2 regions of the Mesorhizobium sp. P2_C7 genome follow, and region 1 is predicted to be linked to the other one. Evidence: riboswitches for the same ligand, from Rfam matches in the RefSeq annotation. Region 1 holds a riboswitch; the other holds the start of a gene.
What was found. Region 1 has a riboswitch for S-adenosylmethionine ahead of AC1D2G_RS05730 (O-succinylhomoserine sulfhydrylase). Riboswitches for the same ligand answer to the same signal wherever they lie in the genome.

Region 1 (7,681 bases):
TTCGATCCGGCGGAATTTGCGGCGGCCCAATAGAGAACGTGCCTCACCGGCTGCTTGGCGGCCGGTGAGGCGAAGCTAATTCACCGTCCGCCGCGTCCCCGGCAGATCGAGCGAGAAGGCGGGGATGGCGATGTCGAACGTCTCGCCCCGCTTGTTGCGCATCGTGTAGCGCCCGACCATGATGCCGGACGGTGTCGAAAGCGGGCAACCGGACGTGTATTGATAGCTGTCGCCGGGATTGAGTTCGGGCTGGTCGCCGACGACGCCGGGACCGCTTACCTCCTCGACCCGTCCGGTGCCGTCGGTGATGTGCCAATAGCGCGACAACAGCTGCACGAACTCATCCGACTGGTTGTCGATCGTTATCTGATAGCCCCAGACATAGCGGTTCTCCGACGGGTCCGAACGGTCCTCCAGATAGAACGGCCTGACCTGCACTTCGATGTTGCGCGTCACGGCGCGGTACATAAGCGGCTCCAAAACAATCCAGGTCGAACTGTCCTCGCTCCGGGCGAGCGGGTCAACGTGCGCGTCTTGTCGCGCCCGGCCTGAAAGGCAGGTGCCGACAAAGAATGTCATTTAAGTGACACATGACAATGGTGGTGTGCACGAAGCGGGCGACTCGGCGCTCTGTCGAACTGTTGAAAACGGCTATCACGCGGGCCGTCTTTTCTGGAGTGGCCAGGTCTCGATGGAACTCACCCTCATAGCCGCCTCGCTTTCGGTCGCTCTCATCCTTTCAAACCTCGCCAGCATCCTGCTCGCCGCTTCGCGTCTGAAGCTCCACCGCACCATCGCGCCGCCGGCCGGCAAGCCGCTGCCGGTGTCGATTATCGTGCCATCGCGTGGCGTCGAGCCGTTCACGCAGGAGACGCTGGAGCGCGCCCTCTCGCTCGACTGGCCGCGCTATGAACTAGTCTTTTGCGTCGCCCATGCGGACGATCCGGTGGTCAAGCTGATCCGTGCCGCCATCGCCCGTTCTCCCAAGGTGCCGGCGCGGCTGCTGATCGGCGACGACCGCATCAGCGCCAATCCGAAACTCAACAATTGCGTCAAGGGTTGGGAGGCAGCGCGCCACGATTGGGTTGTCCTGGCCGATTCCAACGTGTTGATGCCGAGAGACTACGTGCAGCACCTGATGGCTGCATGGCGGCCCGACACCGGCCTTGTCTGCTCGACGCCGATAGGCTCGCGGCCCGCTGGCTTCTGGGCCGAGGTCGAATGCGCTTTCCTCAACACGCTGCAAGCGCGCTGGCAATATGCCGGCGAGGCGCTTGGCCTCGGCTTTGCCCAGGGCAAGAGCATGCTCTGGAACAAGCCGATGCTCGACGCCAGTGGCGGCATCCGTGCGCTCGCCGCCGAGATCGCCGAGGACGCTGCCGCGACCAAGCTGGTCAATGGCCTTGGCCTGCGCGTCAATCTCGTCGCCGCGCCCTTCGAGCAACCGCTCGGCCGGCGCACCTTTGACGAAATCTGGTCGCGTCAGGCCCGTTGGGCGCGCCTGCGCCGCGTCACCTTCCCATGGTTTTTCGCACCCGAAATCCTGACCGGGGCAGTGGTGCCGCTGGCACTCGCGCTGTTGGCGGCGGCAAGCGCGGGCGTCAGCCTCTGGGCAACCGCCATTGCCGTGCTGGCGGCCTTCTACCTTCCGGAATGCGCCCTGGCCTGGTCCAAAGGCTGGTACCTGTCGCCGCGCATGGTCGCGGCGATCATGATGCGCGACCTGATCCTGCCGGCGATGTGGGCGCGCGGCTGGCTGGGTGGCGCCGTCGACTGGCGCGGCAACGCGATGACCATCGGCACCAAGGCGGCCGAGTTGGAAGAGACGCCGTCCGGCGCCTGATGGCCAAAGGCCTTTTACTTGGCCGCCTTCAGCGCCTGTTCGATGTCTTCCAGAAGATCGTCGGTATCCTCCAGGCCGACCGACAGTCTGAGCGTGCCCGGCCCGATGCCGAGTTCGGCACGCGCCTCGTCGCTCAGATTCTTGTGCGTCGTCGTCGCCGGATGGGTGATCAGGCTCTTGGCATCGCCGAGATTGTTGGAGATCAGCACGATGTCGAGGGCGTTCTGCAAGGCGAAGGCTGCCTGCTTGCCGCCCTTGACGTCCAGGCAGATCAGCGTCGAGCCGCCCGACATCTGCTTCTTGACGATGGCCGCTTGCGGGTGGTCGGCGCGGCCGGGATAGATGACGCGGGCGATTTCGGGCCGCTCGGCCAGGAAATCCGCGATCCTGCTGGCGCTTTCCGTTTGCTGGCGCACGCGCACCGGCAGTGTCTCCAGCCCTTTCAGCAGCGTCCAGGCATTGAACGGCGACAGGCTGGGGCCGGTGTGGCGGAAATAGTCGTGCAGGTTCTCGTCGATCCACTTCTTATCCGACAGGATGACGCCGCCGAGACAGCGGCCCTGGCCGTCAATATGCTTGGTCGCCGAGTAGACGACGATGTGCGCACCGAGCTGCAGCGGCTTCTGCTGCAGGGGCGTGGCAAAGACATTGTCGACGATCAGCCGCGCACCGATCGAATTGGCAAGCGCGGCAACCGCGGCGATGTCGACCACTTCCAGCGTCGGGTTGGTCGGGCTTTCCAGGAAGAACAGCTTGGTGTTCGGCTTGACCGCTTTTTCCCAGTTGGCGATGTCGGTGCCGTCGACCAGCGTCGCCTCGATGCCATATTTCGGCGCCAGTGTCTCGACCACCCAGCGGCAGGAGCCGAACAGCGCGCGTGCTGCCACGATATGATCGCCGGCCCTGGCGCTGCACAACAGCGCGGCCGTCACCGCGGCCATGCCGGATGCGGTGGCGCGCGCGTCCTCGGCGCCTTCGAGCGCGCACATGCGCTTTTCGAACATGTCGACGGTCGGGTTGGCGTAGCGCGAGTAGATGAACCCCGGCTCCTCACCCTTGAAGCGGGCTTCGGCGGCCTGCGCCGTTTCGTAGACATAGCCCTGGGTCAGGTACATCGCCTCGGAGGTTTCGCCGAAACCGGAACGCAGGGTTCCGCTATGCACGAGTGTCGTTTGAGGCTTCCAGTTACGCTTCTTGGTGCTCATCGCTTTGTTCCAGACACAAAAAAACCGGCCGCGAAAGTCGCAACCGGTCCATACGGCCTTGCGGCCCGACGGTCCTTTAGCGACTTGTTTAACGTGGCTGCAAGCCGACCGGCCAAATCACCACGGGATAACGACCCTTTAGACCCGCGCCACGCTTGCGTCAATTGCCGGCTTGATTAAGAGGTTTGTACCAAGCAGGTTCCGCAGCAGTGTTCCACGGTTTTGCGGCAGGAACCTGCGAACAGAAAACCGCCTGGCCCCAAGAATCGCCTGGCCTAGGAGTGGAGCCTTGCGGCAGACAGGCATTCTTCCCGATCAGGACATTTCGGCGCTGTTCCAGTCCGGTGCGCTGAAGTCGGCGCGCGCGTTCGATGCCGATCAGATCCAGCCGGCGAGCCTGGATCTGCGGCTCGGCGACAAGGCCTGGCGGGTGCGGGCCTCGTTCCTGCCGGGCCCCAACCACAAGGTTTCGGAAAAGCTCGACCGGCTGCAGCTGCACGAGATCAATCTTGCCGAGGGCGCGGTGCTGGAGACCGGCTGCGTCTATATCGTGCCCTTGCTTGAAAGCCTGGCATTGCCGGCGGACATTTCGGCCTCGGCCAATCCGAAGAGTTCGACCGGGCGGCTCGACATCTTCACCCGCGTCATGACCGATCGCGGCCACGAGTTCGACAAGATCGCCACCGGCTATCACGGCCCACTCTATCTCGAGGTCAGCCCGCGCACCTTTCCGATCGTCGTGCGTACCGGTTCGCGTCTGTCGCAAATCCGTTTCCGCACCGGCAATGCACTGCTCTCGGAAGCCGAGCTGCATGACCTGCATCGCGCCGAGATGCTGGTCGCAACCGAGCCGCCGAACATTTCCGGCGGCGGGATCGCGCTGTCGATCGATCTCAACGGCGATCAGAATGGCCTGGTCGGCTATCGCGGCAAGCATCACACCGGTCTCGTCGATGTAGACAAGCGCGCGGCACAAGAGGTCGTCGACTTCTGGGAGCCGATCCACAAGAGCGGCGCCGGCGAACTGGTGCTCGATCCCGATGAATTCTACATCCTCGTCAGCCAGGAAGCGGTGCATGTGCCGCCGCTCTACGCCGCCGAGATGACGCCGTTCGATCCGCTGGTAGGCGAGTTCCGCGTCCACTATGCCGGCTTCTTCGATCCGGGTTTCGGCCATTCGGCGTCCGGCGGCACCGGCAGTCGCGCGGTGCTCGAAGTGCGCAGCCACGAAGTGCCGTTCATCCTCGACCATGGCCAGATCGTCGGCCGGCTGGTCTACGAGCATATGCTGAAGCGGCCGCAGGCGCTCTACGGCACCGATCTCGGCTCCAACTACCAGGCGCAAGGCCTGAAGCTGTCCAAGCATTTCCGCCCAGCGCGCTGAACCCAATTCCCGTCGGGCAATACACTTGCCTGCGCTGGCTCGTCATGCTTGGCTGGCTTTCTGGTCGCCAAGTTGGCGGCGTTCAAGGGGAACCAAGAAAATGCGGATTTCAAAATGGATCATATCGGCAGCAGGTGCTGCCGTGTTGCTGATGGCGGCCGGCTCTCTGTCGGCGCAGGCTGCTGAGAAACTGAAGATCGGCACCGAGGGTGCCTATCCGCCGTTCAACACCATCACCCCGGACGGCAAAGTCGTCGGCTTCGATATCGACATCGCCAATGCGCTGTGCGCGCAGATGAAGGTCGAGTGCGAGATCGTCACCCAGGACTGGGACGGCATCATCCCCGCCCTGCAGGCCAAGAAATTCGATGCCATCATCGCCTCGATGAGCATCACCGAGGAGCGCAAGAAGCAGGTCTCCTTCACCAACAAATACTATACGACACCGCTCGCGCTGGTGGCGCCGAAGGATACCGAACTCACCTCGACCGAACCAGCAGCGCTTGCCGGCAAGACGGTCGGCGCCCAGGCTTCGACCACGCAGGCCGACTATGCCCAGAATGTCTATGGCAAGGCTGGCGCGGAGGCGAAACTCTACCCGACCCAGGAAGAGGCGATCACCGATCTGACGAACGGCCGTCTCGATGCCGTCATCTCTGACAAATTCGTGCTGGTGGACTGGTTGAAGAAGGCAAGCGACGGCTGCTGCAAGCTGGTCGGTGACGTCAAGGGCACGGAGACCCAGGCCGGCATTGCCGTTCGCCTGGAAGACACCGCGCTGCGCGACAAGCTCAATGCGGCAATAGACGCCATCGTCGCCGACGGTACCTACAAGAAGATCCAGGCCAAGTACTTCGACTTCGATATTTATTGAGGTTGAACCCCGTCCGGGTCAGCCGCGAAAGAGATGCTCTTTCGCGGCGCCCAGACAGCCATGAAATTGGCCGACAAAGAGCAGTTCGCGTACGGCCAAGCGTTTCCTGCCCCAAAATCCTCTGGTCGGTTTCTCCTCATCGAGCGAGGCGCTTGAGCCGGACTTCAAAGGAAACAACTGCTTGTCCAGGCAACCGAGAATATGGGCCCTGGCGGAGTCGATACCGCAGGCTCTGGCATTGTCGTTCAGCCTGTCGCTGCGAAGCGCGGACGTTATACGATCCGTATTGCCCATCAGAAAGCCTACTTGTGCTTTCGAATAACCAGTTGCCAGAAGACGCTTCGTCATCGCCGAGTGGGCTTCACGGTAGGACTTGGCGCTGCACTGACCAGCGCTAAAGGCCACCGATGGCGGCTGGATCAGGAACAGGGCCAGGCCCGCGAACAAAATGACAAGCCGCATTCTGTTCATTTTCCACTCCGCTATCTCAAAGCGCCTTCACCGCCACCTTCACCGGCTGCTCGATCTCGAGTGGGTTGCGCAGCGGCAGGCCAAAATCCTTGGCCTCGATTTCGAACACATCGCCGGCCTCGGTCTTGATGCCGTCGGCGAAGGACAGCGTCGCCGTTCCGAACATATGCACATGCACGTCGCCCGGCTGGCGGAAAGCCGCATATTTGAAGTGGTGGTGTTCGAGATTGGCTATGGTGTGCGACATGTTCGCTTCGCCAGACAGGAACGGCTTTTCCCACAGCACCTCGTTGTCGCGATAGATGCGCGAGCTGCCGCGGATGTCGGAGGGCAAGTCGCCGATCAATATTTCCGGCCCGAATGAGGCGTTGCGCAGCTTGGAGTGGGCCAGGAACAGATAGTTCACGCGCTCGGTGACGTGGTCGGAAAACTCGTTCGACAGCGTGAAGCCGACACGGAACGGCGCGCCGTCGTCGCCGATGACATAGATGCCGGCCACTTCCGGCTCTTCGCCGGCGTCCTTGGCGAAAGCCGGCGACAGCAGTGCGGCGCCTGGCGCCACCGCCATCGTGCCGTTGCCCTTGTAGAACCATTCCGGCTGCACGCCGATCTGGCCTTTCGCCGGCTTGCCGCCCTCCAGCCCCATGCGGAACATTTTCATCGAATCGGTCAGTTCCTCCTCGCCGTCCGTGCTCAGCTTCTTGTGCATGGAATCGCGCGTCGCGGCCGATCCGAGATGCGTCAGTCCGGTGCCGGTCAGATGCAGGTGCGCCGGATCGGGGTGGTTGATCGGCGAGAGCAGCCGCCCCTTCTTGTAGGCGGCATCGAGATCGATTGTCTCGCCAAGCCCCTTGCGTTCGATCAGCGCGACGAGCCCGACGCCGGTGCGGGCGGCCTCCATCGCCAGCGAATAGACGCTGCGCGCGCCATTGATGATCCGGGTCTTGCCGCCGTTGCGGGCAACGACGCGGATGGTCTCGGCGTCATCGAGAATCTGGGAGATCAGCATGATGAATCCTCTCTCATTTGCCTTGGCAGGGGCTGCCGGGGCGGCAAACCTTGCCCAGCGCGGCCAGGACCTCGTCCATGCCACGGGTGAAATTCTCCATTCGGATTGCGCTCGCGAGCCTGGTCCCTCAGGGACTTCTTTTCGTGCCGCCGGGCAGCGCCGCGATGTGACCCGTATGCCTTCCTGGTTCCCTCAGCCCTTGTTCTTGTTGTAGACGTCGAACACCACCGCGCCGAGCAGCACCAGGCCTTTCACCACCTGCTGCCAGTCGACATTGACGCCCATGATCGACATGCCGTTGTTCATCACGCCCATGATGAAGCCGCCGACCACCGCTCCGATGACCTGGCCGACACCACCCATCGCCGAGGCGCCGCCAATGAACACCGCGGCGATGACGTCAAGCTCGCTGCCAAGGCCTGCCGCCGGCACTGCCTGCCCAAGGCGGGCCGCGATGATCAGGCCGCCAAGCGCCGACAGCACGCCCATATTGACGAACACCATCAGCGTCAGTCGCTCGGTCTTGATGCCCGATAGCTGTGCCGCCTTGGCATTGCCGCCCATTGCGTAGATGCGCCGGCCGATCGTCATGCGTTTGGTGACGAACACGAACAGTGCGATCAGCACGCCCATCACCATGAGAACGATCGGCAGGCCCCTGTAGCTGGCGAACTGGTAGACTAGGAACAGCGCCAGCGCGCTGGTCACCAGGGTCTTGATGACAAACAGCGTGAAAGGCTCGGCTTCGTAGCCGTGCTGCTCGCGCGTGCGCCGTGCCTTGAGCCCGAAATACGCATAGGCGAGCACGGCGACGACGCCGATCAGGATCGTCGTCATGTGCAGCGTCAGGCCGCTGCCGATTATGGTCTTGCCGGCGGCGTTCACCGTCGGCGGG
Region 2 (7,681 bases), on a different contig from region 1:
ATGGTCCCAACAATATCGGGCCGCCGGTCACCGCGACGCGCGATGCGGCAACCGCCAAAGGCATCGTCATCAACGGCCTGCCGATCCTGATCAATCCGTCACCAACCTTCAGCCATCTCGACCAGTACTATGCGCAGTGCGTGACCGGAGGGCCTGGCTCCTTTGTCCTGCCGATTTACGCGGCCGCCGAATTTTCAACGGCCATCCGGCGCAAGCTGATCCTCGAAGTGAGCGGCATTCAAGATAGGACGAGGGTCATCCCCGTCGACACCGGTGCGTCTGTCGACTGCCTGAAAGGCGAGCGGGACAGACGGTTTTTTTCGGACCCGTATTTTCCGGAGCTCGACCGATAGCTTCGTCGTAGTGACAGGGTCAGGCCGGACGGGCGCCGAACTTCTGCCGAAACTCGTCGTGAAGGTCGCGGCGCCAGCGCCGGCCATAGACATAGCCATTGATCAGTTCGGGCAGCGAGTAGCCGAGATCTTTCGACGAGCGGTTGGCCATATAGCCCGAGAAGGCTTCCGGGATCCGGCACTTCAGAACATCGGCAATGATCTGCCGCGTGATCATGTAGGGCGGGATATGCGGGTAGGAGCGGGCAATATTCGGGTGTTTGCGCATCAGGTTCGCATAGGCTTCGACATAGCCGTGGCGACGTCGCGAAATCGAATTCTCCGAATTGTGCTTCGTCCAGTCGATGTCCTGAGACAATTGCGCGCCGAAGCGCCGGGCAAGGCGCAGCAGCAATTCCCGATCCTGCATCCGGGCGATGTCGCTGTCGTAGCCGCCGATGGCCAGCAACGCTTCGCGGCGCGCTGTTATCGCCGATCCCGCGATCAAGATTGTCTCCGCGACCAGCGTTCGCTCCAGCGTGGCAGAGTTTAGGAATGCATCGCGATTGATGCAATCGGTGGCGCGTCCGCCCTTCAGGGAGACATAGGAGCTGATCAGCACTTCGAGCGCCGGATTGGCATCGAACCAGGTGAGGGTCCGTTCGAGCCTATGCGGCAGATAGACGTCGTCGGAATCGAGGAACGTCACGACGGGCGCCCGCGCGCGCTCGATGCCTGCATTGCGGGCGGCATTGGCGCCTCGCCATTTCGCGCCGACATAGATCAGTCGCGGATCACGAATGCCGGCCAGTGCCGCCGCGGTTCCGTCCGTCGAGCCATCGTCGACGACAATATGCTCGAACCTCGGCATGCTCTGGGAAAGTACACTTTCCACGGCGCGCAATACCGCCTCACGCCTGTTGTGAGTCGGCGTGATGACCGTGATGAGAGGAGCGTGCTCTGTCTTCCCGGTCATACTGCGTCAGCCATTTCCAGCGAAAAAATACGCTTCCTGCCAGGTCTTTCGATCTTCAGGACGGTCAAATGGATCGGACTCCCCCTTCCATATCCCCCGTATTGGCGACGACGCTACAAAAAACAGGCGTACCTGTCACCCCATCGGGATGCTGCTCAATGCGCATGAAATGACGAATTTCAGAATTTAGCGCTTCAACTGCGACACTATTGCCGCGCCCTATGCTTGCGAATCGCCCTTGCGATGAATGACGCGTCTATGATCCGGATGCATTCCACTACGTCAGACGTAATCGCATCGCGGCCGGTGTTTGGGCAGATTGCCGTCGCGAGGCCGGCTGCTCGGCTTCGGTCCCAGAGGGAGTACTGTCATGACTGGTTACGCCGTTGCCCATATGCGCCAAGCCCGGATGGGTCCGCAGATCGTCGAATATCTGCAGAAGATCGATGCCACGCTGGCCCCTTTCGGCGGTCGTTTTCTGGTCCATGGCGGCGACGTCGAGGTCATCGAAAACGATTGGCAGGGCCACCTGATCATCATCGAATTTCCCGACAGGCCACACGTGCGCGGATGGTACAACTCGGCCGCCTATCAGGCGATACTGACGCTGCGGACCGACAACTCGGAAGCCGACGTGATCTTCGTTGATGGCGTTGAGCATCCGCATAAGGCCACGGATGTCCTTGACCAGGCGTGAAGTCGACAATAGCGCGGCGGGATTACCGTTTCAGCAAGAACACCGCCTGCTGGCCGAAGAAGTTCCAGAACCACCATGGCATCGACAGGCCGATCTTCTGGCCATTGGCGTCGAGCGCAGTTGCTTTTTCCACGGTAGCGCCAAGCTCGTCGCACAGATTGACGAAGTCGCGGATGGTGCAGAAATGGATGTTGGGCGTGTCGTACCAGGAATAGGGCAGGTCCGTGGTCACCGGCATGCGGCCATTGAGGAACAGCGACATGCGGACCCGCCAATGGCCGAAATTGGGGAAGGACACGATGGCGCGATTGCCGATCCTAAGCAGTTCCTTGAGAACCAGCTTCGGGTTGCGGGTGGCCTGCAGGGTCTGCGACAGGACGACGAAGTCAAAGCCCTTGTCGGGATAGAACTCGAGATCCTTGTCGGCATCGCCCTGGATGACGCTCAAGCCGCGCGCCACGCATTCGTTGACGCCACGCTGCGACAGTTCAAGGCCGCGGCCGTCGACCTGCTTGGTGTCCTGCAGCAATTCGAGCAGCGAGCCATCGCCCGAACCGACGTCGAGCACGCGCGATTGTGGCGGGATGAGGTTGGCGACGACTTCGAGGTCGACGCGCTGGTTGCGGGTGACGTTCACGATGCGAGCCCTCGCGCCCGTGCTGCGGAGCCGATGAAGCCATTGATCGCGGCAAACAATTCCGGCTCGTCGAGCAGGAAGGCGTCGTGGCCGCGATCGGTCTCGATCTCGACGAAGGATACCGACGCGCCGGCGGCGTTGAGCGCATGAACGATCGAGCGGCTCTCTTCGGTCGGGAACAGCCAGTCCGAGGTGAAGGACACTAGGCAGAAGCGGGTTTTCGTGCCGGCGAACGCATCCGCCAGCCGGCCGCCATGGTCGGCGGCAAGGTCGAAATAATCCATCGACCGCGTCATGTAGAGATAAGAATTGGCATCGAAGCGATCGACGAAGGTCATACCCTGGTGGCGCAGATAGCTCTCGATCTGGAAGTCGGCGTCGAAGCCGAAGGTGAGTGCCTCGCGATCCTGCAGATTGCGGCCGAACTTCCGATGCAGGGCAGCCTCCGACAGATAGGTGATGTGGGCGGCCATGCGCGCCACCGCCAAGCCCTTTTCCGGGCGCTTGCCGTGCTCGAAATATTTGCCGCCATGCCAGTCCGGATCCGCCATCACGGCCTGCCGGCCGACCTCATGGAAGGCGATGTTCTGCGAGGAATGGCGGGCGCCGGTGGCAATCGGCAGAGCCGAGAAGACGCGCTCCGGATAGCTGGACGCCCATTCCAGCACCTGCATGCCGCCCATCGAACCGCCGAGGACGCAAAACAGTTTTTCGATGCCGAAATGGTCGATCAGCATCTGCTGGGCGCGCACCATGTCCCGAATGGTGATGATCGGCAGGTCGAGCCCATAGGGCTTGCCGGTGGCGGGATTGGTCGAGGCCGGGCCGGTGGAGCCCAGACAACCGCCGATGACGTTGGAGCAGATGACGAAGAAACGGTTGGTATCGATGATCTTGCCAGGACCGATCAGCACTTCCCACCAGCCCGGCTTGCCGGTCACCGGATTGGTGCTGCCGACATGCTGGTCGCCGGTCAGCGCATGGCAGACGAGGATGGCGTTGGAACGGGCGTCGTTCAGTGTGCCGTAGGTCTGGTAGGCGATCTGGAACGGCGACAGCAGGGTGCCGGCATCGAGCTTTAGCGGCTTGTCGGGCCCAAAGCGCAGCACCGGGCTCGACGGCTGATCAGCCTCGTTGTTGGTTTTTCCAGCGCGCAGAGCGGCCATTGCATCCATCTCACACTTTGAATCCGCACGGTGCTTTCGAAAATCGATGCCGATGCGGTGTCCGGCCGGCGCGGACAACAAAAAACCGGCATTGCCGTCGCAAAGCCGGTTACAGGATGCAAACGGCCCTTTAGCAAGTTGTTTAACGTGGCTGCAAGCCGACCGGCCAAATCACCACGGAATTTCGTACCTCTTCTAGGACTGTGGTGCGCCCGCGTCAACGGCCAGCCGCGGTCCGGAGGTTGCCACCTCTCGACATTGCGGGCCGTGGCTTGTATTTCCGCTGCGGCTTCCAGACGGAAGCGTTCTCGACGGATTTTGCGACATGAGCCAGACACCGGACAAGGCACGTCCAACCCCGCGCGCGGGCATCATGGACATCGACGCCTATGTGCCGGGCAAGAGCACGGCGCCCGCCGGCGTCGCCAAGGTCTACAAGCTGTCGTCGAACGAGAATCCGCTGGGTCCGTCGCCGAAGGCGATCGAGGCCGCGCGGGAGATTGCTGCGAAGCTCGACATCTATCCCGATGGCACCGCCAGGCGGCTGCGTGAGGCGATCGCCGAGGTGCATGGTCTCAACGCGCAGAACATCATCTGTTCCAACGGCTCCGACGAAATTCTCGGCCTTCTGGCGCAGACCTATCTCGCTCCCGGCGACGAGGCGATTTTCACCGAACACGCCTTCATGGTCTACAAAATCTACATCCAGTCGGCCGGCGCAACTCCGGTCGCGGTCAAGGAGACCGATGAGCGTGCCGACATCGATGCGATGCTGACCGCCGTCACGCCGCGCACGAAAATCGTATTCCTCGCCAATCCCAACAACCCGACCGGCACCTATGTGCCGTTCCAAGAAGTGCGCCGCCTGCATGCCGGCCTGCCTAGAAATGTGCTTCTGGTGCTCGACGCGGCTTATGCCGAATATGTCCGCCGCAACGACTATGAAGCCGGCATCGAACTGGTCGGCGGCGCCGAGAACGTGGTGATGACCCGCACCTTCTCCAAGATCGGCCTGGGCGGGGCGCGGATAGGCTGGATGTACGCTCCAATGCACATCGTCGACGCCATCAATCGTGTGCGTGGCCCTTTCAACGTCAATGCCACTGCGATCGAGGCCGGCATCGCCGCTATCCGTGACCGCGACCACGTCCAACGCAGCGTGATGCACAACGAAACCTGGCTCACATGGTTGAGCGAGGAGTTCGGCAAGCTCGGGCTGCGGGTGACGCCAAGCGTCGGCAATTTCATCCTGATCCATTTTCCCGACGACCAGAACCATTCGGCCGCCGCGGCGGACGATTATCTGACGGCGCGCGGCTATATCCTGCGGCGCGTTTCCGGCTACGGCTTTCCCAACGCACTGCGCATGACCGTCGGCACCGAAGAGGCCAATCGCGGCGTTGTCGCTGCTCTCACGACATTCCTGAAAAGCTAGAACACCATGACATCACCGATGTTTGAAAAGATCGCGCTGGTCGGCATCGGCCTGATCGGCTCGTCACTGGCCCGCGTCATCCGTCGCGAGGGCCTCGCCCGCCACGTCGCCATCTCGACCCGCAGTGCCGCGACATTGGCGCGTGCGCAAGAGCTTGGGCTCGGCTCCTCTTACTCCAGCGATGCGAAGGAAGCGGTCCGCGATGCCGATCTGGTCATCGTCTCGGTGCCGGTCGGCTCGTCCGGCGCTGTGGCCGAGGAAATCGCGCCGGCGCTGAAGCAGGGTGCGATCCTCACCGATGTCGGCTCGACCAAGGCATCGGTCATCGCGCAGATGCAGCCCTATGTGCCTGATGGCGTGCATTTCATTCCGGGCCACCCACTGGCGGGCACGGAAAAATCCGGCCCCGATGCCGGATTCGCCGATCTGTTCGACAATCGCTGGTGCATCTTCACCCCGCTGCCCGACACCGACCCGGATGCGCTGGAGAGGCTGTCGGAATTCTGGCGCCGTTGCGGCGCCAACATCGACACCATGGATCCGCAGCATCACGACATGACGCTGGCCATCGTCTCGCACCTGCCGCACATCATCGCCTACAACATCGTCGGCACCGCCGACGATCTGCAGTCGGTGACCAAGTCCGAAGTCATCAAATATTCAGCTTCGGGTTTTCGCGATTTCACCCGTCTCGCCGCCTCGGATCCGACCATGTGGCGCGACGTCTGCCTGCACAACAAGGACGCCATCCTCGAAATGCTGGCACGGTTCTCGGAAGACCTGGCGTCGCTGCAGCGGGCGATCCGCTGGGGCGACGGCGAAAAGCTGTTCGATCTGTTCACCCGCACCCGCGCGGTGCGCCGCTCTATCATCGAGGCGGGCCAGGACATCGACGTACCCGATTTCGGTCGTCAGGCGGTCGAGCACCCGGCGAAGGCGTAGATCGGTTCTTCAGCCTGCTGGCCAGTGGCTTTTCATCATCGCCAGCGTCTCGGCCCGGTCCGGCGCGCCTAGCCGACCGCCGAAGCGCAGGCATTTGAGCGCGGCGGCCGCGCTGGCAAAGCGCAAGGCCTGCTCGACCGGCATGGCTTCCGCCAGTCCGACGGCGAAGGCGCCGTGAAAGACATCGCCGGCGGCCAGCGTGTCGACCGCCTTGATTTTCGGCGCCGCGACATGTCGCGATGATCCCGTCGCACGATCGAACCACCAGGTGCCAGCCGCGCCGCCGGTAACCGCGACAAACGCATCGCCGCGCCGGGCAAGTGCCTCACAGGCCTGGCGCGTATCCAGTTCTGCGCCGCACAGTATGCGCGCCGCCGGCTCGGAAGCCACGATATGGGAAGCCAGCGGCAGCAGAAGTTCCAGCACGTCCCTCGGCGCGGTATCGGCATCAAGGATCGCCGGCCGGCCGATGGCGTGCGCCGCCTCCAGGGCAAGCGCCGCGGCACCGGGCCAGCGGACATCGGCCAGCACGGCATCGAATGCGGAGAGGTCGGCGACCGGTAGAGCCTCGGGATCGGCTTGGGCCTGGCTGTCGTAGAACGGCACGATGATGCGCTCGCCATGCGCGTCGACCAGGATCGAGGCCAGCGCCGAGCGAGCGCCGTTGACGCGGCGCACGAATCTGCAATCGATGCCTTCTGCTTGGATCCCGGCGATCAGTTGATCGCCGACGGAATCGTCACCCGCGCTCGCCCACAGCGATACGTCGGCGCCCAGGCGATGTGCAGCACAGGCCGCGCTCGTCGCCATGCCCGAGGCGATCTGGACGCCGTCGGAGGCGATGAACTTGCCTTGGTGGTCGGGCAGCGTCTCGACACGCAGGATCGTATCCAGCGTCAGCGCGCCGACACTCAGCAGTCTCACGGGTTTTGCCATCGATGCGCTATTCCACCGGCTTGATCTTGCCCAGCGGAATGAAGCCGAGCGAGGCCTTGCCCTTGACCACCTTGAGCGGCATCGACGGCTGGTTGCCGAGCAGCGCCAGGCCAGCAAAGCCCTGCTCGATCTGCGTTTTTTGCTCGGGGATGGCACCGCCGAGGATCGCCGCCACGGCCTTCGGATCCTTCAGCGTGATCGTCAGGTCGGCGTCGATGAGACCATCGGCATCGACCGACAGCGGTCCGGAAACGGTGACGCGCGCCGTGCCTGACGACAGGTCGAGGTTGCGGATCTCGATCGCCTGGCCGCGCAGGCTCTTCACTTGCCTGCCGATCAGCGCGACGCCATTCTTCAGCGTCACGTCGCCGCTGGCATCGAGCGCCGGCAGCACCCGTCCGCCGATCGCCTCGGCATCGATCTCGAGATCGCTGAAATTGCCGAGATAGTTGATATCCCCGCCGTTAGGCTGCAATTGGCTGTCCGCCTTGCCGGCACTGAACAGTTCGACTGGATCGGTGTCATCAGCGGGATCGGTCTGGCCGGACAGGCCCTCGGCT

Region 2: it holds a riboswitch for S-adenosylmethionine, as region 1 does, so the genes downstream of both, metX (homoserine O-acetyltransferase MetX) here and AC1D2G_RS05730 (O-succinylhomoserine sulfhydrylase) in region 1, are expected to answer to the same signal.

Annotation. Positions count from the first base shown of each region.
Region 1 covers NZ_JBFUDW010000002.1:146,429-154,109, reverse strand. Annotated here, with positions in the region: gene AC1D2G_RS05745 (Hsp33 family molecular chaperone) at 1-33, shown strand, start outside; gene apaG (Co2+/Mg2+ efflux protein ApaG) at 76-468, opposite strand; gene AC1D2G_RS05735 (ceramide glucosyltransferase) at 692-1,843, shown strand; gene AC1D2G_RS05730 (O-succinylhomoserine sulfhydrylase) at 1,858-3,048, opposite strand; SAM riboswitch at 3,105-3,182, opposite strand; gene AC1D2G_RS05725 (2'-deoxycytidine 5'-triphosphate deaminase) at 3,338-4,432, shown strand; gene AC1D2G_RS05720 (ABC transporter substrate-binding protein) at 4,533-5,306, shown strand; gene AC1D2G_RS05715 (hypothetical protein) at 5,325-5,777, opposite strand; gene araD1 (AraD1 family protein) at 5,794-6,786, opposite strand; gene mmsB (multiple monosaccharide ABC transporter permease) at 6,979-7,681, opposite strand, start outside.
Region 2 covers NZ_JBFUDW010000011.1:139,811-147,491, forward strand. Annotated here, with positions in the region: gene AC1D2G_RS22530 (DUF1194 domain-containing protein) at 1-353, shown strand, start outside; gene AC1D2G_RS22535 (glycosyltransferase family 2 protein) at 373-1,308, opposite strand; gene AC1D2G_RS22540 (DUF1330 domain-containing protein) at 1,679-2,005, shown strand; gene metW (methionine biosynthesis protein MetW) at 2,028-2,642, opposite strand; gene metX (homoserine O-acetyltransferase MetX) at 2,639-3,808, opposite strand; SAM riboswitch at 3,919-3,996, opposite strand; gene hisC (histidinol-phosphate transaminase) at 4,134-5,243, shown strand; gene AC1D2G_RS22560 (prephenate/arogenate dehydrogenase family protein) at 5,250-6,185, shown strand; gene AC1D2G_RS22565 (sugar kinase) at 6,195-7,121, opposite strand; gene AC1D2G_RS22570 (DUF2125 domain-containing protein) at 7,129-7,681, opposite strand, start outside.